Regions from separate parts of the Glaciecola siphonariae genome, predicted to be linked through region 2. Evidence: predicted binding sites of a transcription regulator. Region 2 holds the regulator's gene; the other holds the start of a gene.
What was found. Region 2 encodes FNR, which switches genes on or off when oxygen is low (the NO sensors DNR and NnrR bind a similar motif). Its sites were predicted from a motif close to TTGATCTAGATCAA; they were not measured.
Positions count from the first base shown of each region.

Region 1: a site for FNR is predicted at 8,714-8,727, ahead of ccoG (cytochrome c oxidase accessory protein CcoG). Genes of this name have one in related genera too.

Region 1 is NZ_JBHSGU010000002.1:1,900,183-1,911,421, forward strand. Features, by position in the region: gene ACFO4O_RS09685 (hypothetical protein) at 1-174, shown strand, start outside; gene ACFO4O_RS09690 (acyl-CoA dehydrogenase family protein) at 285-2,045, shown strand; gene ACFO4O_RS09695 (methionine gamma-lyase) at 1,984-3,279, opposite strand; gene ACFO4O_RS09700 (Lrp/AsnC family transcriptional regulator) at 3,398-3,865, shown strand; gene ACFO4O_RS09705 (M14 family metallopeptidase) at 3,988-4,905, shown strand; gene ACFO4O_RS09710 (GNAT family N-acetyltransferase) at 4,918-5,439, opposite strand; gene ACFO4O_RS09715 (hypothetical protein) at 5,622-5,774, opposite strand; gene ACFO4O_RS09720 (GGDEF domain-containing protein) at 6,396-7,325, shown strand; gene ACFO4O_RS09725 (DUF3016 domain-containing protein) at 7,393-7,962, opposite strand; gene ACFO4O_RS09730 (hypothetical protein) at 8,158-8,526, opposite strand; gene ccoG (cytochrome c oxidase accessory protein CcoG) at 8,808-10,247, shown strand; gene ACFO4O_RS09740 (serine/threonine protein kinase) at 10,240-11,229, shown strand.
Region 2 is NZ_JBHSGU010000002.1:670,639-681,877, reverse strand. Features, by position in the region: gene ccoN (cytochrome-c oxidase, cbb3-type subunit I) at 1-1,249, shown strand, start outside; gene ccoO (cytochrome-c oxidase, cbb3-type subunit II) at 1,246-1,851, shown strand; gene ACFO4O_RS04585 (cbb3-type cytochrome oxidase subunit 3) at 1,877-2,050, shown strand; gene ccoP (cytochrome-c oxidase, cbb3-type subunit III) at 2,054-3,007, shown strand; gene ACFO4O_RS04575 (FixH family protein) at 3,140-3,631, shown strand; gene ACFO4O_RS04570 (heavy metal translocating P-type ATPase) at 3,637-6,096, shown strand; gene ccoS (cbb3-type cytochrome oxidase assembly protein CcoS) at 6,104-6,403, shown strand; gene ACFO4O_RS04560 (sulfite exporter TauE/SafE family protein) at 6,396-7,064, shown strand; gene fnr (fumarate/nitrate reduction transcriptional regulator Fnr) at 7,092-7,829, shown strand; gene uspE (universal stress protein UspE) at 7,919-8,821, shown strand; gene ttcA (tRNA 2-thiocytidine(32) synthetase TtcA) at 8,970-9,839, shown strand; gene rssA (patatin-like phospholipase RssA) at 9,875-10,795, shown strand; gene ACFO4O_RS04535 (DUF2987 domain-containing protein) at 10,803-11,239, opposite strand, start outside.

The sequences.
Region 1 (11,239 bases), 1.2 Mb from region 2:
GGCAGTGAAGTGAGTATTGCAGCGCCACCGTGGGCAGACGGCCAAGTACAACAATTGCTCTATATTGACCCTTTTAACATCGAACAAGACCAGTGGCATCACCCCGACAATTTGACTGGCGTTCGTGACGCCTATGTAAATCACGGCATGCTGAATGCGCGCGAAGTCCAGTAAATTCCTACCTCAACCGGATAAATACTTCTTATAAATTTAAGTGATTGAGCATTTTCGAGCTTTTCACGTACTATACCAATACAATGTTTTAGTACTGTTCAGGAGTTACAATGCCGCAATACAATGCCCCATTAGCAGATTTTCAGTTCTTGCTTAAAGACTGGTTAAAAATTGACGAACACTATGCAAATGTGGATGCACAAGGCATGGACAGCGAGCTGGTGCTTGAAATCATCGGACAAGGTGCGAAATTTGCCGAAGAAGTGGTTGCCCCCTTAAATAGAGAAGGCGATGAGCAAGGCTGCACTCTAACTGACGGTAAAGTCAAAACGCCCGATGGCTTTGCCCAGGCCTACCACGAATATATTGCTAACGGATGGAATGCAATGCTTGGCAATCCGGAATTTGACGGACAAGACCTGCCATATTCTGCGGCGGTGCCGGTGCACGAAATGCTAAATTCAGCCAATTTAAGCTGGCGATTAACCACGATGCTAACGGAAAGCGCGGTGCTCGCAGTTGATAAACACGCAACCGATACACTTAAGCAGACCTACTTAGCCAAGTTAATCAGCGGCGAGTGGACCGGCACGATGAACCTAACCGAACCGCATGCCGGCACTGATTTGGCACTTTTAAACACTAAAGCTCAGCCCCAAAGTGACGGCTCGTACCTAATTACTGGTAACAAAATATTTATCACTGGCGGTGACCATGATTGGACAGACAACATCATTCATTTGGTGTTAGCACGCTTACCAGACGCGCCCGCTGGTGTTAAAGGCATAAGTTTATTTTTAGTACCCAAATTTTTGGTGGATGATAGCGGTCAACCGGGTGAAGCAAACAAACTAAGCGTCGGCAGTATTGAAAAGAAAATGGGAATTAAAGCCAGTCCGACCTGCGTGATGAATTACGACGGCGCAAAAGGCTATTTGGTTGGCGAAGAAAATAAAGGCTTGGCCTGCATGTTCACTATGATGAACGACGCTCGTTTTCAGGTGGGTTTACAAGGATTAGGAACATGTGAGGCATCATTCCAAGGTGCTGTGTCGTACGCTAGAGAGCGCTTACAATCACGCTCACCCACAGGTCCAAAACAGCCCGAGGCCAAAGCCGATTCGCTGATGCATCAGCCCGACGTACGCAAAATGCTGCTCACACAAAAAGCCTTTACCGAAGGCTGTCGAGCACTCTCTTTACTCTACGCCCAGCAGATGGATATTGAGAAATACACTAATGATGAGCGCAAGCATGATGCCGAGCAGGTGATTGCCTTCTTAACGCCTATTTGCAAAGGCTTTATGACCGATATAGCCACAGAGGTGACTAACCTTGGCATTCAAGTATATGGCGGACATGGCTACGTGCGCGAGTGGGGGATGGAGCAACTGGTGCGAGACACACGTATCGCCCAGCTTTACGAGGGCACTAACGGCATTCAAGCGGCCGATTTGATTGGTCGTAAACTTACGCGCGACGGCGGTAAAATGTTGGGCAAAACGGTGGCAATGTTGGCCGAACGCATTAAGCAAATGACCGATGCCGAAAAGCGCCAGCAAGCGACTGACTTACTTAAGGAGTTTGAACAAAGCTCAACTGCGCTTTTAGGTCGTGAGCCAAATGATATTGCTGCCGCCGCCACCGATTACTTGCACTACAGTGCTTACATCATTTTAGGCATCCTTTGGCTGGATATGGCGAGCAGCGCACAGGCATCCGGCAATGAGTTAATTGCCAAAGGAAAACAAAACACATGTGCGTTCTACATTAAGCGATTATTACCTAGAAAAGATTTGCACAAGCAAGTTATACACAGTCGGTCAGATGACGTACTGAACGTAGCTGATCAAGAGTTTGATTACGTATAACAGCTTTATCTTTTGCCATGAGTGAGCCTGTGCTCGGCTCATGGCAGGCGCTAAAGGCTTGATCAAAATCGTTTAATATATCAGCTACCGACTCAAGTCCCACGGAAAAGCGAACTAGAGTATCGCTGATGCCATGCGCCGCCCGCTGTTCAGGCGTGTAGGCTGCATGCGTCATACTTGCAGGATGCTGAATTAGGCTTTCTGCGTCTCCTAGTGACACGGCACGTTGAATCATTTTCAGCTCATTCATCAAGGCCTTCCCACTCTCTAAGCCGCCGTTAAGTTCAAAGGCAATCATTCCGCCAAATAATCGCATTTGTTTTTTCGCCAACTCATGCTGTGGATGCTCAACCAAGCCGGGATAATAGACATGTTTTACCGCGCTATGGTCTGTTAAATATTGTGCCACTGTTTGCGCCGATTGACTGTGACGCTGCATTCTTAGCTCAAGCGTTTTCAGACCGCGCATAATGAGCATCGCGGTAAATGGTGACATGCACGCGCCGGTCATATCCTTTAAACCTTCAACGCGTACCTGATTAACCAAGTCAGTGCTGCCCACTAGTAAACCTGCAACTAAGTCACCATGCCCGCCTAAATATTTGGTGGCAGAATGAATCACCAGATCTGCGCCGAGGGCTATCGGCTGCGTAAGGTACGGTGTTGCATAGGTGTTATCAACAATGCTGATTGCACCGGCGTCACGCGCTAGGCTGCATACAGTTTGTATGTCAACAATACGCATATTCGGATTAGCCGGCGTCTCAAAATAGACGAGTTTAGTGCGCGGCGTGATTGCGCTGGCGAGGGCATCTGTATCGGTCATATCAACAAACTTTACGCTCACGCCAAATTTACTTAAGCCATGCTGCATGAAGGCATAAGTGCATCCGTATAAGGTGATATCTGCAAGCACTTCGTCACCAGATTGTAACAATGTCCACATGGTAGCGCTTATCGCTCCCATCCCTGACGCAAAGCTCAATCCTGATTGAGCCCCTTCCAAACAAGCAATACGCTTTTCTAAAATATCGAGAGTAGGATTTGATATACGGCTGTAAAAGTGTCCTTGAGCATTGCCAGCAAACAAGTCGGCGCCATGTTCGGCACTCTCAAAAGTGTAGGTTGAGCTAAGGTGTAGCGGAGGATTAAGCGCGCCCTGCTCTTGCTGGGCGTCATAAGCAAAATGAATTGCGTTGGTAGCAAAGCCTGTATTATTAGATTGCTCAGACATAAGCTTCTCTTGAAATATAAACACGCCACTAGCTTACTACCAAATTTATGAAATTAACTTGCAATATATGCCACAGATACTATATTAATTAGCATTAAATGCTATAAATAAGCTATCAATGGATAAAATTGACCGAAATATTCTTCGCGAGCTGCAGCGCAATGGCCGAATCACTAATCAAGAGCTCGCAGAACGTGTAAATTTATCACCAAGTCCTTGTTTAAGACGCGTAAAACAGCTTGAACAATCAGGTTTAATCAAAGGCTACAATGTAGAGGTCGACCATGAGGCCTATGGTCTGCCGATCATCGTTTTTGTGCGCGTTCAGCTTGAGCGTCATAGCGCCGATGTAGTGAGTAAATTTGAAAAGGCGATAAAAGATGCCCAGCGAGTTTTAGAGTGTTATGTAATGACCGGGCGCTCAGATTATTTACTGAAAGTGATGGTAAAAGACCTGCACGATTACGAGCACTTTGTGCGCCACCAACTGCATGAAATTGGCAATATTGCGTCAATCGATACCAGTTTCGCTTATGGTGTTGTTAAACGCTCCCATGTGCTTCCTATGGTAGACTCAACATTGTAAAGTAAAGCGTTAACTAATCGATTAAGCTCAGCTAACAGTATCATAAGCTCGGCTCTGGATATAAAAAGCGCCCAGAGCTGAGGTTATTATATTCGCATCTAACATATAAAGAGCCAAAAAATATGCACACTCATTATCCTATCGGCACTCCCGGTAAACCATGGACGCAAGACGAAAAAGCGATATGGCGTAAACAGCAGTCTTGCTCGCGTTCGTATCGAACAGAAGTGCTTGAAAAACTTTATAAGCTAAATCACAAATTAGACCTGCATCATTATGGCGCACTTAACTACAATACTCAGCGCTATCCACTTTTTGCGCTGTGTACACCAAAGTTTAAGCCGAGTCTTCCAAGCGTGTTGATTACCGGCGGCGTACACGGCTACGAAACCAGCGGTGTTCAAGGTGCAATTTTGTTTATGCAAGATGCCATAGACCGCTACACCGACCACTTTAATTTTATAGTGGCACCCTGCGTAAGTCCGTGGGGCTATGAAACTATAAATCGATGGAACCCAAAGGCGGTAGACCCAAATCGCTCCTTTTTTGATAACGGTCCATCTGACGAAGCAAATGCAATTATGGCATTTGTTAAACCTTATCAAAGTCGTTTATTAGCGCATTTTGACCTACATGAAACAACCGACACCGACAACTCAGAATTTAGACCAGCGTTAGCGGCTCGAGACGGGATTGTGCAAGATAAATGGGAAATACCTGATGGGTTTTATACAGTTGGCGATAGCGGACGGGCCAAGCTAGATTTTCAAAAAGCGATTATAAAAAGCGTACAGGGCGTTACCCATATTGCACCGCCCGACAAGCACGGTAAACTGATTGGTAGCGATATGGTCAGCGATGGCGTGATTCTGTATGACAAGCGCAGCCTGCATTTATGCGGCGGCTTTACCGATGCCGAATATGTGACCACTACTGAGGTGTATCCCGATAGTCCAAAAGCCAATCCACAGCAATGTAATCGCGCCCAAGTTGCCGCTATTTGTGGTGGTCTTGACTATATTTTAAGTACTCAGGTCTAAACAGAACATGCTTTAAAGCGGTTTTTCCCAAAACAAGGCTCGACCCATCTCTGGGTCGAGTTCATAAGCCTTAAACCCGCATTTGATATAAGCTTGCTGCGCAGGGATATTTCCTTCCAATACCTCTAAAGTAATTTTACATGCATTGCGTTTTTCTGCCTCGAGCTCAATAGCATCCATCAAGGTTTTGCTCAAGTCCCTTCCTCTAAAAGCCGGCAACACAGCAAAATCATGTACGTTGATAACCGCTCGCCCTTTGAAGGTCGAAAAGCTCTCAATACAATTAGCAAACGCAACAGGTACCAAGTCGGCTGTGCTTATTTCAGCTGCATCTTTGTGCGCATACACCAATATGGAAAACACATAGGAGCGCGTCGACATTTCATGTATTAAACGCTCAGTTACCGATACCGGCACCGCTTGCCCGCCTCCCATAGGGTCTTTCGCGTAGGCCTGCAGCATGTAAATCAAGTCGGTAGCGTGGCGAGAATTGGCATAATCTACCAACGTTGTTACAAAGTGAAGAGAGGTCATTGTGAGACTCCGATTGTTCGGTGATTTTATTTAGTAGTTTGTCGAGAAATTTTGCTAAGTAAACTTGTCCGGTAATTGGGTCCAGTTACAAAGCTTGCTTATGAGGCTTAAATATATAGGCTAAGTGTAAAAGCCAGCTAAACAATTATTTGCCCATCGCGCCACTAAGGCAGAATGAGGAATTAGCTCGCCTTAAAATCAGAGCTTAAGACCTTAAGCGCTTTGAGTTTGCTTTCAAGATTGCTCAGCTTTTTCATCGTTACCGTTGCAAAAACAAAAGCTGAAATGCCCATCGACATACCGATTATGCCAAATACAAACCCTAATTCGTCCATGATCAAATCCCTCAAAATTGAAGTGTAGCTTTAAACTCTAAACCATTTTGGCAATTTAACAATGACCTTTTCATTTAGGCTTTCATTGAAATGCATTTGCGTTTGAACCTTACACTGAATTGCAGGGGCTCTAATTACCTCTCTTTGACTCAAAGGAGATGTGTAGAGGGCTTTTTAGTAATAAGAAGGTTTCAGATGGCTTTGTTTACCCTCCTTTAACTTCAAGGGGCTTTGACTTGCAGGAGGCTTTTTAGTGATAAGAAGGTTTGAAATGGCATGATTTGCAGGGGGGACTTTGCTTGAAAACATCGAAATCATGGATGATTTCGTTGAGCGCCCATGGATGGGATTACAGCGTTTTTCAAGCAAAGTCCCCCCTGCAAACAAAGGCCCTGTAAGTTCATAAAGAATTAAGATCCTGCTTCACTCTATAACGGCGTAGAGTTTCTCATGTTTGGTTCATTAGGTTTATTGCTTTATTTGATTATTTTTTGTACTATTTGGGCTGAAAGTAGCACGTTTACTAGAACTCGCGGTCGTATAATAAAGCAGCAATACAATAATTATAATAAAAGTACGTCGAAGGATTGACCTCAGTTGAATAATAAGCCGAGCGACGTAATGAAAATTTTTTTGATCAATGAGAATAAAAAAGAACGTGAATGGCTGACCAGTGCGCTAAAAATGAGCAGCCAAATAGATTCCGTTCTCTGCCATGAAAGAGGCTACGAACTCGAAGTAGAAGATGCTAGCTTTTCTTCCGCTTTCATCGTGGTGACCCAAGAACAATTCCCCGCACTGCGCAGGCAATTGTCCAAATACTATTCGGCAAAAGACCTGCCTTGTCCTATCTTAATTCTTACCGATTCGTTTGACAGTTTTGATGTGAGCGGCTATCGAAATTTTACTATCGACGCATTCCCTACGCACGCCGTAACGCCAGATATACTCAAATATTTGCTTGGTACGCTGCGCAGAGATTTCCGTAAAGACGTGAGGCTGAAACGCTTAGCACATTTTGACAGCCTAACGGGTGCTACCAATAGATATTTGTTTGGCGACAGAACCAAACAAACCATTGCCGCTGCGCGCAGGCAAAACGAACCGCTTGCATTTATGTATTTTGACTTAGATAAATTCAAAGAGATAAATGACAAATATGGGCACAACACCGGTGATGAATATCTAAAAACCTTTGTTGAAATTGTCCAAGAGAATGTACGAGACTCTGATACTTTCGGCCGGCTTGGTGGCGACGAATTTGGGCTACTGTTGCCAAAGTCCTACGAGATTGACGCTGTTAAAAAAGCAAAAAAGATCCTTCGCGATCTATCCGTCAAACAAAGTATAAATGGGCATCGACTGTCGATTGCTACCGCCATTGGCATCGCGGCGTTTACTGAAAGTGACTTAAAAAACGATATCAATTACAAGGCGCTTATCGGGTATGCAGACAAAGCGGCGTTCGCGTCAAAAAACAAAGGGAAACACCAATACTCGGTGTATCGCCACCCTGCTCGTACGCATAAAAAAGCAGCCATTAGAGCGTAAGGCTCTATGGCTGCTTTTTTGATATCATTCAATCAAGACACTGACTTAGCGTCCTGATGGTAGTAGCTTAACTAGCTTGTTCGTCGCTTTGCTTAAAAGTGTCTTTAAACCATTTCTCTAGCATGTTTTTTTCGTAGGGAAAGGCGTCGGTATTGTTTCGAATTCGCCCTGCGCGATTTAAATAGCTCATATCTTTAAGATTAACTTGGTCGGCCTGCAACTGCTCACCATTAGCATCGGTCAGGACAAAGCTAAACTTAATGCGCGGAAAATAAATGTCTTCCATCACGCGCACGTCAAACATAGTTGACCCAATTGGTACGCGCGGACTGCGTGTATCACCGGCTAAATCGATATCTTCAACCGTTACCGCTAATACTTGTCCTTCGGGAAGCGTCTGAGCAAGTTCATCAAAGTAATCTTGCATGGTCTTTAGCACATGCTCTCTAAATTTTGCTCTCGACTGGTTAGACGGGCGAATATCTGTGAAGCTTTTGGGCTCAACAAATTCTATCTTCAAACGGCTATCGGCATCATTTTGCGGCATTGATTCTGACGCAGTTGCATAGCAACTGAGGCCCAAACAAAGGGTCAGTGCACTTAAACACATGCTTTTATAGGCAGACTGGATTCTCATGGTCGTTAAACTCTCTATTTTTATCTATGTCCGTATACCCTAATTACCATACATATTAAGCCAGCCATGGCACAGCTTATGGTCGGTTATACCTGTGCTAAATATAGTCTATTTTGCGCACTTTTGAGACTTTGATATTGATAAAAAGTTCATCGCGCCAAAAATGTATCGCATTAAGACAGCTAAAACAGAGATTTACAAAGGGTCCAATACACCGGTTTGATTGATGTCTGAGCAAAACTTCATCAGATTATTGCCGAATAAATAGGGATTTTTATCATCCGCTAGACAATAGCGGCTATAGAATAAGCGGACCTTATCGATAGAGGACGTCACCTCATACACATAGTCGGTCTGATGAGGCTTAAGCGACATGTTGTTACGCAAAAACGCATTCTGCAACTTCACTAAGCGCGCACGCTCTGGCGCGCCCATGAGGATGTCCACCCAACCACTGAATGTTTCTCCTGCACCGCCAACAAAGGTCTGCACATACGTCATACGAAGGGCGACAATAATGAGCAAAACACCCAACACTCCCGCTATCCAACGCCAAATATTCACCTACAAAGTCTCCGCAATCATCTCATGTGTATCATAACCTAGTATACAAGATTAAAACGCCCATTTAGCCATACCTGATTATAAATTTTACTCACCAAAATTGAGCGCCTTCGTCATGCAAACAAAAATAAGTTGTTTCAAGTCCTGCTTTAAAAACCATCGTGTTGACAGATGCATGGCGAATTTATTGATCTCAGTTAACAAATCTAAAGTCATCAGGCGTATAATAATCCGATATCAGTTCTTTGATGAACTGCACTTATTACACTTTGGAGCACCGGATGAACGAAAAAATTCGCATCAAGGACATCACTCCTGTCAAAATTGCTAAGCCAAAAGATGCGTTGACCAAACCAAACTACTCTGCCCGAAGCCGCATCTATGTTCGCGCGGTTCAAGGCACGTTTGAGAATATCCGGCGTTTTTTTGGACTCATCTTTTTGGGTATATTTGCCCTCATTCCTTGGTTGGAATATCAGGGCCAGCAGGCGGTATTGCTAGATATTGCATCGCAGCGCTTTAATTTTTTCGCGATGACTCTATGGCCTCAAGACCTCACTATTTTGGCCTACACCTTAATTGTGTCAGCCTTCGCTTTATTTTTTGTTACCACCTTTGCCGGCAGAGTTTGGTGCGGTTTTATGTGCCCTCAAACCACATGGACATTTATATTTATATGGTTTGAAGAAAAAATTGAAGGCTCTCGAAACAAGCGCATGAAGCTTGATCAGCGCAAAATGGACGCTGACAAATTTGTCCGCAAAAGCCTCAAGCACTTCTCGTGGGTGGCCGTCGCCCTGCTTACATCTCTAACCTTTGTTGGTTACTTCACCCCTATTGACGCGCTTTTCATAGATTTTTTCACCTTTAATACTGGTTTTTGGGTGGCGTTTTGGGTCTTATTTTTTACCTTTTGTACCTACGCAAATGCCGGCTATATGCGCGAAATTATGTGCACCCACATGTGTCCGTACGCACGCTTTCAGTCGGCCATGTTTGATAAAGACACGTATACCGTTGCTTACAACGCCCAGCGCGGCGAAAAACGCGGGCCACGCACGCGCAAAATGACGCCTGAACAAGCACAGCAAAAAGGCTTAGGGGACTGCATTGATTGCAATTTGTGTGTGCAAGTATGTCCGACCGGGATTGATATCCGGAACGGCCTTCAGTACGAGTGTATTAACTGCGGTGCATGCGTTGATGCCTGTAACGGCGTAATGGAAAAAATGGGTTATGAAAAAAACCTTATCAGCTTTACCTCAGAACACGAATTAAAGGGCGGGACAACCAAAATATTTCGCTCTAAGCTTGTGGGTTACGCGGTTGTATTGCTCATCATGACCGGTCTTTTGATTGCTGATATTGCCACCCGCGTGCCTCTAGAAGTTGACATTATTCGTGACCGCAACTCTCTCGACAGAGAAACGAACGAGGGGCTGATAGAGAATGTATATACACTCAAAATTCTCAACAAGTCACAGCAAAAGCGAACCTACACCGTGGCGGTGAATGGCATTGTTGATGCGAGCTTTTATGGTGACACCGAAGTGACTGTTGAGGGCGGTGGCGTATTTACCCTGCCCATAAGCGTCGCAACCGACCCGAGCAATTTAGAGGTGGGTACACAAAAAATATATTTCCGCGTCAGTACTTTAGATGAACAAGGTGATACCATAGAGGTTGAAGAACCAAGTACATTTATATTTACCGGTGTCTGAATTTCATTTTACTCGACTTACCCCTGAGCTGATTTTAGACGGCATTGAAAGCCTTGATGTGCAAGTTGCATCAGGCCTTTTAGCCCTCAACAGCTATGAAAATCGCGTTTATCAGTTTGTAGCTGAAGACCAGCGCCGCTTTGTGGCAAAATTTTATCGGCCTTTGCGTTGGAGCGACGAGCAAATACTAGAGGAACATCGCTTCAGCCAATTGCTTGCTGAAGATGATATACAGGTGGTTGCCCCCCTCACTATTCACGGAAAATCATTGCACGAGCTAGACGGCTATCGATTTGCGCTTTTTCCTTCGGTGGGCGGTCGCCAGTTTGAGGTGGATAATTTAGACCAGCTTGAATCGGTTGGGCGCACTATAGGAAAGATGCACCGTAGGGCACATACCGAGAGCTTTGCATATCGTCCGCCCATCAGCATTGAAACCCATCTTCAAGCGCCAATTACAACACTTAAAACCCATGATATTGTGCCGCCTCATTTGCACACTGCATTTTTCACTATTATTGAGCAATTAATTGAGCGCACCACCTCTGATTACACAAAAGCGATAGCGCAGTGCCGCAGCGGTGCTCGTTTACATGGCGATGTACATCCTGGCAATATCCTGTGGCGAGACGGTCCGATATTCGTTGATTTTGACGACTGCAGAAACGGCCCAGCCATCCAAGACCTATGGATGATGTTGAGCGGCGACCGTCAGCAGCAGCTACTGCAGCTTGATATACTGGTTAACGCCTATGAAGAATTTCATGAGCTAGACTACAAAGAGTTTCACCTTATCGAACCCTTACGCGCCATGCGCATGGTGCATTATATGGCTTGGCTTGCCCTACGTTGGCAAGACCCAGCCTTCCCCACCGCTTTTCCATGGTTTGGTGAAGATAAGTACTGGGAAGGTCAAATCTTGGCTCTCAAAGAACAGTTTGCTGCGCTCGACGAGGCAACGCTTAGCTTAAGCCCTTACTAAGACCTACTCG
Region 2 (11,239 bases):
TTTTGCGTTTGGTGGGTGTGCATTATTTGCAACGTCCTATTACATTGTTCAGCGCACTTGTCAGGTTCGCTTGTTCAGCGACAAATTAGCTGCTTTTACCTTTTGGGGATGGCAAGCGGTTATATTGTCAGCGGTAATAACACTGCCTTTAGGGATTACAGGCTCTAAAGAGTACGCTGAGCTAGAGTGGCCAATTGACATTTTGATTGCTTTGGTTTGGGTCGCATACTGTATCAACTTCTTTGGTACCTTGGTCATTCGAAAAACCTCTCATATCTACGTAGCAAACTGGTTCTTAGGCGCCTTCATGCTGACCGTTGCGGTTTTGCATATCGGCAACAGTATGGCTATTCCCGTGACCTTCTTTAAATCATATTCAATTTATGCAGGTGCGGTAGATGCCATGATGCAGTGGTGGTATGGGCATAACGCGGTAGGGTTTTTCTTAACCGCGGGATTTTTGGGCATGATGTATTATTTTGTGCCTAAACAAGCTGGCCGCCCGGTTTATTCCTACCGTTTATCTATTGTTCACTTCTGGGCGTTGGTATCGCTCTATATCTGGGCCGGTCCGCATCACTTACACTATACAGCGCTACCTGATTGGACGCAGTCATTAGGCATGGTGATGTCAATCATCTTGTTTGTACCGTCGTGGGGAGGCATGATTAACGGAATAATGACCCTTTCAGGGGCATGGCATAAACTTCGTACCGACCCTATTCTTCGATTCCTCATTGTATCGCTAAGTTTTTACGGCATGTCTACCTTTGAAGGTCCGATGATGGCAATAAAAACCGTAAATGCCTTATCTCATTACACTGACTGGACAGTAGGTCACGTTCACTCTGGTGCTTTAGGTTGGGTGGCAATGGTATCAATTGGTTCGATATATCATCTTGTGCCTATCTTATTCGGGCAGCCAAAAATGTATAGCACACGCTTGATTAACATACATTTCTGGTTAGCGACTATAGGCGTAGTGTTATACATCGTCGCCATGTGGATATCAGGTGTTCTACAGGGTCTTATGTGGCGCGCAATTAACGCTGACGGCACCCTCGCCTACTCATTTGTTGAGTCTTTAGAAGCTTCAAAACCGTTTTATGTTGTTCGCTTTATTGGTGGTTTGTTCGTGGTAGCCGGCATGCTGTTAATGGCTTACAACTGCTACAAGACTATTAGAGCGCCAAAAGAAGAAACACTGGGCAGTGATGCAGATGTTGCGGCATTAGGAGCAGCGAAATGAAAAATCCACATGAGTTAATTGAAAAAAATGTTGGCTTATTAACGGTTCTGATTTTAGTGGCCATCAGCTTTGGCGCGATGGCGCAGATTCTGCCGCTGATGTTTCAGCAAAGTGTACTTGAGCCGGTGAAAGGACTGCGTCCTTACACTGCGTTAGAAATGGAAGGTCGCGATATTTACATCCGTGAGGGTTGTGTAGGTTGTCATAGCCAAATGATCCGACCTTTCCGTGCAGAAACAGAACGCTATGGGCACTATTCAGTATCAGGTGAATCTGTGTGGGAACGCCCGTTTTTATGGGGTTCAAAACGCACAGGTCCAGATTTGGCCCGTGTAGGTGGACGCTACTCAGACGAATGGCACCGCGTTCATTTAATTAATCCGCGTAATGTTGTGCCTGAATCTAACATGCCTGGTTATCCATGGTTGGCTGAAAATAAGTTAACGGGTGAAGATACAGCGAAAAAGCTAGAAGTGAATCGTATGCTCGGCGTGCCATACACTGATGAAGACATTGCTGGCGCAAAAGCCGCGGTTGAGGGTAAAACTGAAATGGAAGCGCTTATTGCTTACCTTCAGTCTCTCGGCACGCATTTGCAGTAAGGCATAACGAAATGAGTAATGCGTAATGGATCAAGGAATTATTGGCAGCATATTTACTGTCATCGTGTTCGTTTCCTTTGTGGGCGCAATCATATGGGCGTTTAGCAGCCGCAATAAAAAGAGTTTTGATGAAGCAGCTAACCTCCCCTTTGCGGATGAAGAGAAACCCCAGTCAATAAAGAAAGATCAGGAGTCATAAGCAATGACTATGTTTTGGACAATTTGGATCAGCGTTATAAGCTTAGGCACCATCTTAGGTTGCTATTTGTTAATGCGCTGGACACTTGCAAATAATACAGGTGTTGAAGAAGGCGAATCAATGGGTCATGAGTTTGACGGCATTGAGGAAATTAACAATCAGCTTCCACGCTGGTGGACCATTCTATTTTACATCACCATGGTGTGGGGCGTGCTATATCTTATCGCCTACCCCGGTTTAGGTGGTTTCAAAGGGCTTTTGGGCTGGAAGAGTGCAAACCTTCATGTATTGAGCTTAGAAGAGTCAGAGCAGGCCTTAAGAGCTGATATTGAGGCCGGTACACTCAATGAGTACGCGACGCAAATAAAGATTGCAGAAGAACGCTTCGACCCAATCTTTGAGGCCTACGCGAAAGTGCCCATTGAAACCCTTGCTAAAGATGAAGAGGCCTTACAAGTAGGTAAACGTTTGTTTATTCAAAACTGCGCACAGTGCCACGGCTCTGATGCTAGAGGCCAGCGCGGCGGGTTCCCTAACCTTACCGATAACGATTGGCTGTATGGCGGAAGCGGTGAAAAAATCAAAGAAACCTTGATTAAAGGGCGCATCGGCGCAATGCCAGGATGGTTAGCAAGCTTCGGCGAGCAAGGCGTAGATGAAGTTGTGGCCTACACACTTAGCTTAAGCGGCAGAGATGTGGACACAGATTTAGCCAACGCAGGCAAAGCACGTTTTGCTGCATGTGCAGCGTGTCACGGTATGGACGGTAAAGGCAATCAAATGATTGGCGCGCCAAACCTTACTGACAACATCTGGTTGTACGGCGGAAGCGAGAGAGCAGTCACTGAAACTCTATACTATGGCCGAAACGGTGTAATGCCGGCGTTTAATGAAACCTTAGGCGAAGACAAAGTGCACGTGGTAGCGGCTTACGTGTACAGTTTGTCGCAAGAGTAAGCGAAAGATTCGCGAATTATAAGGTCTGTAGACAAGTTAATTCGTTGATGAAAAGCCTCGTTTTACGAGGCTTTTTTGTGTAACTTTCATCAATCGCTTAGGTAGTATTGGTGAGCTAATTTTAGGCAAATCATGCAAGAGAAAGACACAACAGCTTGGTATAAACAGTTTTGGCCTTGGTTTTTAATTGCCATTCCCTTGTCATCGATGATGGTCGGCAGTGTGGTGATACACTTTGCTACCGATGGTACAAACGCAATGGTAGTAGATGACTATTATAAAGAGGGAAAAGCGATTAACGCGCGTTTGGAAAAAATAGATAGGGCAAAAGAACTTGGTATTACTACCCTCTTGAACGTTAAACAAGGCAATATTGAGCTTGAGTTTACCAGCGGTGCGCCACAAACCGGTGAGGCCTTAAAACTTGAGTTTTTTCATGTTACGCAAGAAGCAAAAGACTTTGATGTATTGCTGACACGAGACGCCAACGGCACGTATCGCAGCAATGCTGAAAACGACATCAAGGGTAAATGGCGCATACGCCTTATGCCTCTTGATGAAAACTGGAAAGTACAAGACGTTGTTAACCTGCCCCAAACCAAGGCATTTGTGTTCGAGCCATAATATAAATGAGTATAACGATTGCACCGGGCGCCTGTTTTCACTGCGGTTTACCAAACACTGAAGGTGACACCTACCCCGTAAGTATAATTGGGCAAACACACTTTATGTGCTGCCCTGGCTGTCAAGCTGTAGCGTCAGCCATTGTTGATAATGGGCTGGAAAGCTACTACGAATTTAGAACCGAGCCGGCTGCCCGCGGTGATGCGGCGCTTGATAATACGATGTCTAAACTGGCAGTGTACGATGAGCCTGAGCTTCAGGAAGAGTTTGTATTTGATCAAGGCAAAGATAAACAAATTCAGCTGACCGTTGAAGGCATCACCTGCGCCGCCTGCGGCTGGTTAATAGAAAAGCAGCTCGCTAAGTTGGAAGGGATCAAGCAAGTATCGGTCAATGTGTCGGCTCGCCGGGCTTTGGTAACGTGGAATAACGAGCAAATTAAGCTTTCTGGCGTATTAAGCCGCATGAAGTCTATCGGCTATGAATCTCTTCCCTTTCAGCCCGATAACCATGAAGCCTCATATAAAAAAGAACAAAAGTCGTATTTAAAAAAATTAGGACTTGCCGGCATCATGACCATGCAGGTGATGATGCTTGCGATGGGTCAATACTTTGATATGTTCGGCAATATTGACGCTGAAGCCATCGGATATTTCAATGCCGTCAGCCTTTTACTAACCACACCTGTGGTCTTATATTCGGGCAGTATTTTTTACGTGAGCGCTATTAAAGCCATGATGGCCAAAACAGTAAATATGGATGTGCCCATCACCATTGCCATTGCCGCAACGTATGTCGCTGGGGTGCTCGCGGTTAATAAAAGCACCGGTGAGGTATATTTTGAATCTATCTGCATGTTCATTTTCTTTTTGCTTATCAGCCGGTTTTTGGAACATCGCAGCCGCCATCGCGCCTCTGAAATTTCATCAAACATGTTAAAACTCATACCGGTTACCGCCTCGCGTTTGCAAGATGGTCAGTGGGTATCTGTACTTGCAAAGCAGCTGCTTGCTGGCGATACAGTGTTGGTAAAAGCGGGCGAATCGATTCCTATCGACGGCGTAATTACTGAAGGTGAATCAAGTGCAGATGAATCGATGCTTACCGGTGAGTTTGAACCTGTGAAAAAACGCAAGGGCGACCGCGTATATGCCGGTTCGCTTAATCAGCAAGGGAGCATTACCCTGCAGGTTAGCAGCAGCCTTAAATTTGCCATGATGAACCAAATATTACGACTGCAGGAAGTCGCTATGGGCAGCAAACCCAAGGTTGCTCTAATTGCCGATAGACTGTCGCGATACTTTGTGAGCGTTGTGCTCGTGGTAAGTGCGTTGACTTATTGGTATTGGTGGTCACAAAATGACCCTCATGCATTTTGGATTACTATTTCGGTCTTAGTAGCAACCTGCCCTTGTGCACTTGGGCTAGCCACACCATCAGCGTTAACCTGCGCTATGGCCAAACTCAATAAGCTTGGTATTTTATTAAAACGAGCCGACGCGCTTGAGCAAATCACGCATGCAACAGACATTGTATTTGATAAAACCGGCACGCTTACCCAAGGCAAGTTTTCGATTAACCGCGCGGTATACATGCCTGATGCTTCTCTTATTGAAACTACTAGCGCGCCTGCAGGTGTTTCTGTAAACAAGCATGTAGAGGAACATTTGTCTTCGTTAGCCTGTTTGCTCGAGTCTCGCTCTGAACACCCCATTGCTAAAGCCTTTAGTGCAGAAGCGTTAAAGGTAAAGAGCATGTCGTCATTTAATATAGAAAGCTACGACGTTGAAATTGGTAAAGGTATTTGCGCATCAGTGAATGGACAAAAATGCTATATCGGGTCTAAGAAGTACGTGTTGTCGAACAGTCAGCAGGCAGATATTTGGCCCGGTGCAAACGTATTAATGGCGATAAATGGGAAAGTAGCTGCGGCATTTTGGGTGACCGACACAATCAAAGAGGACGTTAAATCAGTACTCGATTCCTTGCACACCTATGATTTATCGATTTTAAGTGGCGATGCTCAAGAAAATGTTGATGCCATTGCTTCACAGCTCAATATCACGCATGGTTTTGGTGGCTGCCCACCCGAGGCTAAACTTGACCACATTCATGCCCAGCAACAGCAGGCTAAGTCGATCATTATGCTTGGCGACGGCATAAATGATGCGCCGGTGCTAGCGGCTGCCGATGTGTCTATTGCAGTTGGCAATGCATCTGATTTAGCAAAGAACGCCGCTGATATTGTGCTACTGAACCCAAAACTGAACGCACTTAGCGATGTGATAGAAATGGCCGTCCGCACGAAACGAAAAATAAAACAAAATATTGCTTGGGCACTTGGATATAATTTACTGGTTCTACCGTTTGCAGTAAGCGGCGTATTAACGCCATGGCAGGCAGCGCTTGGCATGTCTTTAAGTTCTATAATAGTGGTATATAACTCCACACGTTTAATGAGATAATTGCACCATGAGTATTATATTTGTGTTAATTCCGCTGGCGATTATCATTGTTTCAATTGCGGTTGGTGTGTTTTTTTGGGCGGTAAAGTCGAATCAGTTTGATGATCTAGAGCGTCAGGGATACAGCATTTTGTTTGACGACGACATAAAAAAGCCTAACGAAAAAGAAAAGCTTAACACTTCAACGCAGCTTATAGAAGGCGGCGCAAATCGCCCAATAAGCGCAGATACATTAGAAGATAAGGCCATCTCAGATAGCCCAGATGCACACGGCGTAACGAAGGCATCTTCCGCTAAGCATGATTGAAATCGGTCTTTTTTCCGCATTTTTAATGGGCCTGGCCGGTGGCGTGCATTGTGTAGGTATGTGCGGCGGTATTGCCAGCGCATTTACCTTTGCTATTCCCAAGCAGGCCTCTCCTTCTTTTTATATTCTGGCCTACAACGTTGGGCGAGTGCTTTCTTACAGCTTAGCGGGTGCATTAAGCGGCTATTTAGGCGCTATTGCAAGCAACGCCATCCATACCACCATCCCCATTCTCACCATTATCAGCGCGGTCTTTTTGATCCTATTGGCACTTTATATTAGCGACTGGTACAAAGGCCTTTCATATTTTGAGAAACTAGGCTCTCATCTATGGCGCTACCTACAGCCATTATCAAAAAAAATGCTGCCATTTAAGCATCCAGGATATGCGCTTGGCTATGGCATGGTTTGGGGATGGTTGCCATGTGGTTTAGTGTATACAGCGCTGACGTGGTCGATGGCATCGGGCAGTGCGCTTAATGGCGCAGCGTTTATGATGATGTTCGGCGCAGGTACGTTTCCTGCTTTAATTGCAATGAGCCTGGGCGCAAATTTTATTTTGCCCTTTTTACAACACAGTCTTACTCGCAAAACTCTAGCCTTTGGTCTAATTATCTCTGCTTTTGTTTTGATTTTACCGATTATTCAAGGTATAAAGTGATCTGAATTCTCTTAAAGGATGTAATTCATGGCATCTAGTCCTGAGCTCTCCATTCACTGCCAAAGCTGCAGCTTCAGTCACCTCTGTTTACCCGTAAGTCTAAGTAAAACAGAGCTTGAATCACTCGACGATATTATCGAAAGAAAACGTCCCTTGCACAAACATGACAAGCTCGTGCAAAGCGGTCAACCCTTTCACTCCTTGTATGCAGTGCGGTCTGGTTCTTTTAAGTCTTACATCAGCGATAAAGACGGTGTTGAACAAATCACAGGCTTTCATTTTCCTGGCGATATAATTGGCTTTGACGCATTAAAAGACAATAAGCACCAAAGTTATTCTCAAGCACTTGAAACAGCCATGGTATGTGAACTTCCTTACGATACGCTAGATAAAGTGTCGGAGCGCTATCCTAAGTTGCGTCAGCAAATAATGCGCTTCATGAGCGCAGAAATAAAGCACGATCACGAATTAATGATGCTGTTAAGCAAACGCAGTGCTGAAGAGCGCTTACTGCATTTTATTAGTCATTTATCGCAGCGCTTCGATGAGCGCGGTTATTCAGCTAAACAGTTTAATTTGTCGATGACCCGCAATGAAATTGGAAATTACCTCGGCCTCACTGTAGAGACCATTAGCCGCTTACTCACCCGTTTTCAGAAAGAAGGCTTAATAGAAGTTGACGGTAAGCTCATTACCATCTTAGATTTTGCGGGCGTTCAGCAGCGCATGCCGGAGAACGAGATTTCGATTTCTGCAATAAATTAAGATATTCATTGATCCAGCACAAGGCGCCTGCATGCATATGCTCGCGCCTTTTCTTATACTAAGGGTGTCTGAAATAACGGAGAACGTACATGTTCAACTGTTCACGCATCTTAGTCGTATTTGACCCCTACCATAAAGAACAGTCTGCGTTTCAACGCGCGTGCTATCTCGCTGAGAAGACCAACGCGAGTATCCTGCTAGTAAGCTGTATATTCGATGAAACCTACGACATGACTAACTTTTTGACCACCGAGCAGCGTGTTGATATGAAAGCGGCCTTGCTCAATGGGCAAAGCAAAGCCATGCAAGCCTATGTAAGTCGTTGTGATGCTCAGGTGCAAACAAAAGCAATTTGGAACAAATCGCTTTATCGCGGTATTGTCGACGTTGCCACCCATGAGCACTGTGATCTGATTGTGAAAAGCTGCAAACAACACAATAAGTTGGCGCAAAAAGTCTTTACGCCGAACGACTGGCATTTATTAAGGGTAAGCCCAATAAATGTATTAATGGTAAAAGAGCATAGCTGGCCTGAAAACGGCAACATTGTGTCTGCTGTTAGCATCGACACCAACGACAGTGTGCATAATCTGTTAAGCGACCGAGTCTGTAAAGTTAGTTGTGATTTAGCGAAAGTTATAGACGCAAACGTTCATTTGGCGAATACCTTCGCAGGGGCACCTGTTCATATCGCCATTGAAGTGCCTAGCTTTAACGCTCAAGCATATAACGAAGATGTGCAGGCTCGGCATTTAGAAGAGATAAATGCGATTGCAAAGCAGCATGATTTGCCTTCGAATCACGTGCACGTGTCTGAAGGCTTGCCAGAAGATGTAATCCCCAAGCTTTGCGAGCAATTAGACGCTGAACTGCTTGTTCTCGGGTCTGTTGGGCGGCGAGGCATATCCGCGGCGCTGTTAGGCAACACCGCAGAACACATTATTGATAAAATAAACTGTGATACCTTAGTCATCAAGCCAAATATCCAATAGTTATCTTTGCTTAAAAGCAACAGGTGAAACCACGGGGCAAGTTACGTATACTTGCCCCGTTTTTATTTATCTGTTCGCTTTTGCAGGTTGATGCCTCATTAATTCATTAGATCATCAACTCGCAAAGCGTTAAGGACATGTTTTAGTGATGATGCAAGGGTCAAACAACTCAAAAAAACTTCAAAAGCAGCTTAGAAGCCAATGTGCTAAAGCGGTAATTGAATACAATATGATAGAAGATGGCGACTTGGTTATGTGCGCTATAAGCGGAGGCAAAGATAGCTTTGTCATGCTTGACTGCCTGCTACATTTGAAAAAAGTAGCGCCGATAAAATTTGATGTGGTTGCCGTCAACCTCGACCAAAAACAGCCAGGATTCCCAGAACATATTCTTCCGGACTACCTCGAGCATCACGGCATCGATTATTACATTATCGATAAAGACACCTATTCTATTGTTAAGCAAAAGGTTCCTGAAGGGAAAACAACCTGTTCGCTATGCTCACGTCTACGAAGAGGTACGCTGTATACCTTTGCTGATGAGATTGGTGCTCACAAAATTGCCCTCGGTCACCATATGGATGATATGGTTGAGACATTATTTTTAAACATGTTCAACAACGGTAGCTTAAAAGCGATGCCGCCCAAACTATTGAGCGATGATAAACGCAATATCGTCATTAGACCACTTGCGTTTTGTCGTGAAAAAGACATTGCGAAATACGCTGAAATCAAAGAGTTTCCAATTATTCCGTGTAATCTGTGTGGCTCTCAAGAAAATCTTCAGCGTAAAGTAGTCAAAGAGATGCTAAGCAATTGGGATAAACAAAGTCCCGGTCGTGTTGAAAATATATTCACGAGTTTAAAGAACGTGAGTCCGAGTCAGTTAGCTGACGGCGGAATTTTTAATTTTACAGACCTTACTATCGACCGCACTGCCCCGCGCAAAGCGTATGAGCATAGCGGTCCAGAAGTAGCATATTCAAATTTAATTGATTTGAGCGTAAGCTACGAATAGAAGGCTGAATAGAAGCTTAACAACTAGGAGAAAATGTGAAAATTGGTTTGGCTTTGGGCGCAGGCGCTGCGCGCGGTTGGGCACATATTGGTATTATTAAAGCGCTAGAGGAAATAGGCGTAAAAATAGACGTTGTCGCAGGCTGTTCAATCGGCGCGTATGTTGGTGCGGCCTACGCAAGTGGACATCTAGACGAGCTCGAACAATGGGCCAATAGCTTAACCGAATGGCAGGTTTTCGGTTTGCTGGGCGTAGGCTTTCGCAGAGGCGGTCTCGCTAGCGGTCAAAAGGTATTTGAAAAACACAAAAAAGACTTTTGCGCCGAATCATTTGAAAAAATGCTCAAACCTTTTACCGCCGTTGCTACAGACCTTTATTCAGGTAAAGAGGTAGTATTTAATAAAGGCGATATTAACGACGCCATTCAAGCCTCGTGCGCCATTCCGGCACTGTTCGCCCCAATTGAACATGAAGGACGATGGTTAGTCGACGGTGCTGTGGTTAATCCAGTGCCAGTGAATCAATGTCGTCAACTGGGTGCTGATTTTGTTATTGCGGTGAATTTAAGCGCAGACTTTCGGCCTCAGTTAATTGAAAAGTTTGAAGATGAGCACAGAGCATCGCAGAAGAAAACCGATGAAATGATTGGTAAGAGCGCAAATGGCTTCATGAAACAATGGTTCTCACCTGATCCGAAACCCAATAAAAAGACAGCGCCGGGTATTATGGGCGTGATGAGCAGTTCTTTAGAAATACTCCAAGCAAGGGTGACGCGCTCACGCCTTGCCGGTGATCCGCCCGATATTCTCATAGAGCCGCAGTTGCGGGATGTTGGCTTATTAGAATTTCATCGCGCAAAGGAGCTTGCTGAAAAGGGCCATCGAAGTGTTGGGCGTTTAGCTGACCAAATCAGCTACCAGCTCAGTCTACGGACTGGAGAAGACATCAAAGACTAAGCCTTTTTTATTTGCTAGCTAGAGCGGTTATGCGTAACGGTTTTGTGGGTAGCTCTAAGGCCTTTTCTTTCTCGAAGAACGCCTCATCTAAACGTAAAGTGCCTTGAATGATTTTTTCGCCATTGTCTAAATCAACGGTGTAGCTTTCGTCTTCAAATTGAAATACTAAGCCCTTCACCGTTGGCATCATGAATGACATAAAGCTACCCATTTCATTAAAAAAGGCTTCGTATTGTTGATGTATAAACATCAATTCATCATAGCTGTAGCTTTGTTTAACATATTCGGGCTTGGTTTCAAGCTGAACGGATATATCGCACTGATTACTTTGCTCTTCAAAGTCAATATAGATGACTGCATCAGCCATTCTCAAAGCCCTTTCTGAGGGCACAGTAAAGCGGTTCTCGTTGCTAACGTCTAAAGGGATTTGCTGTTTCTGCGTAC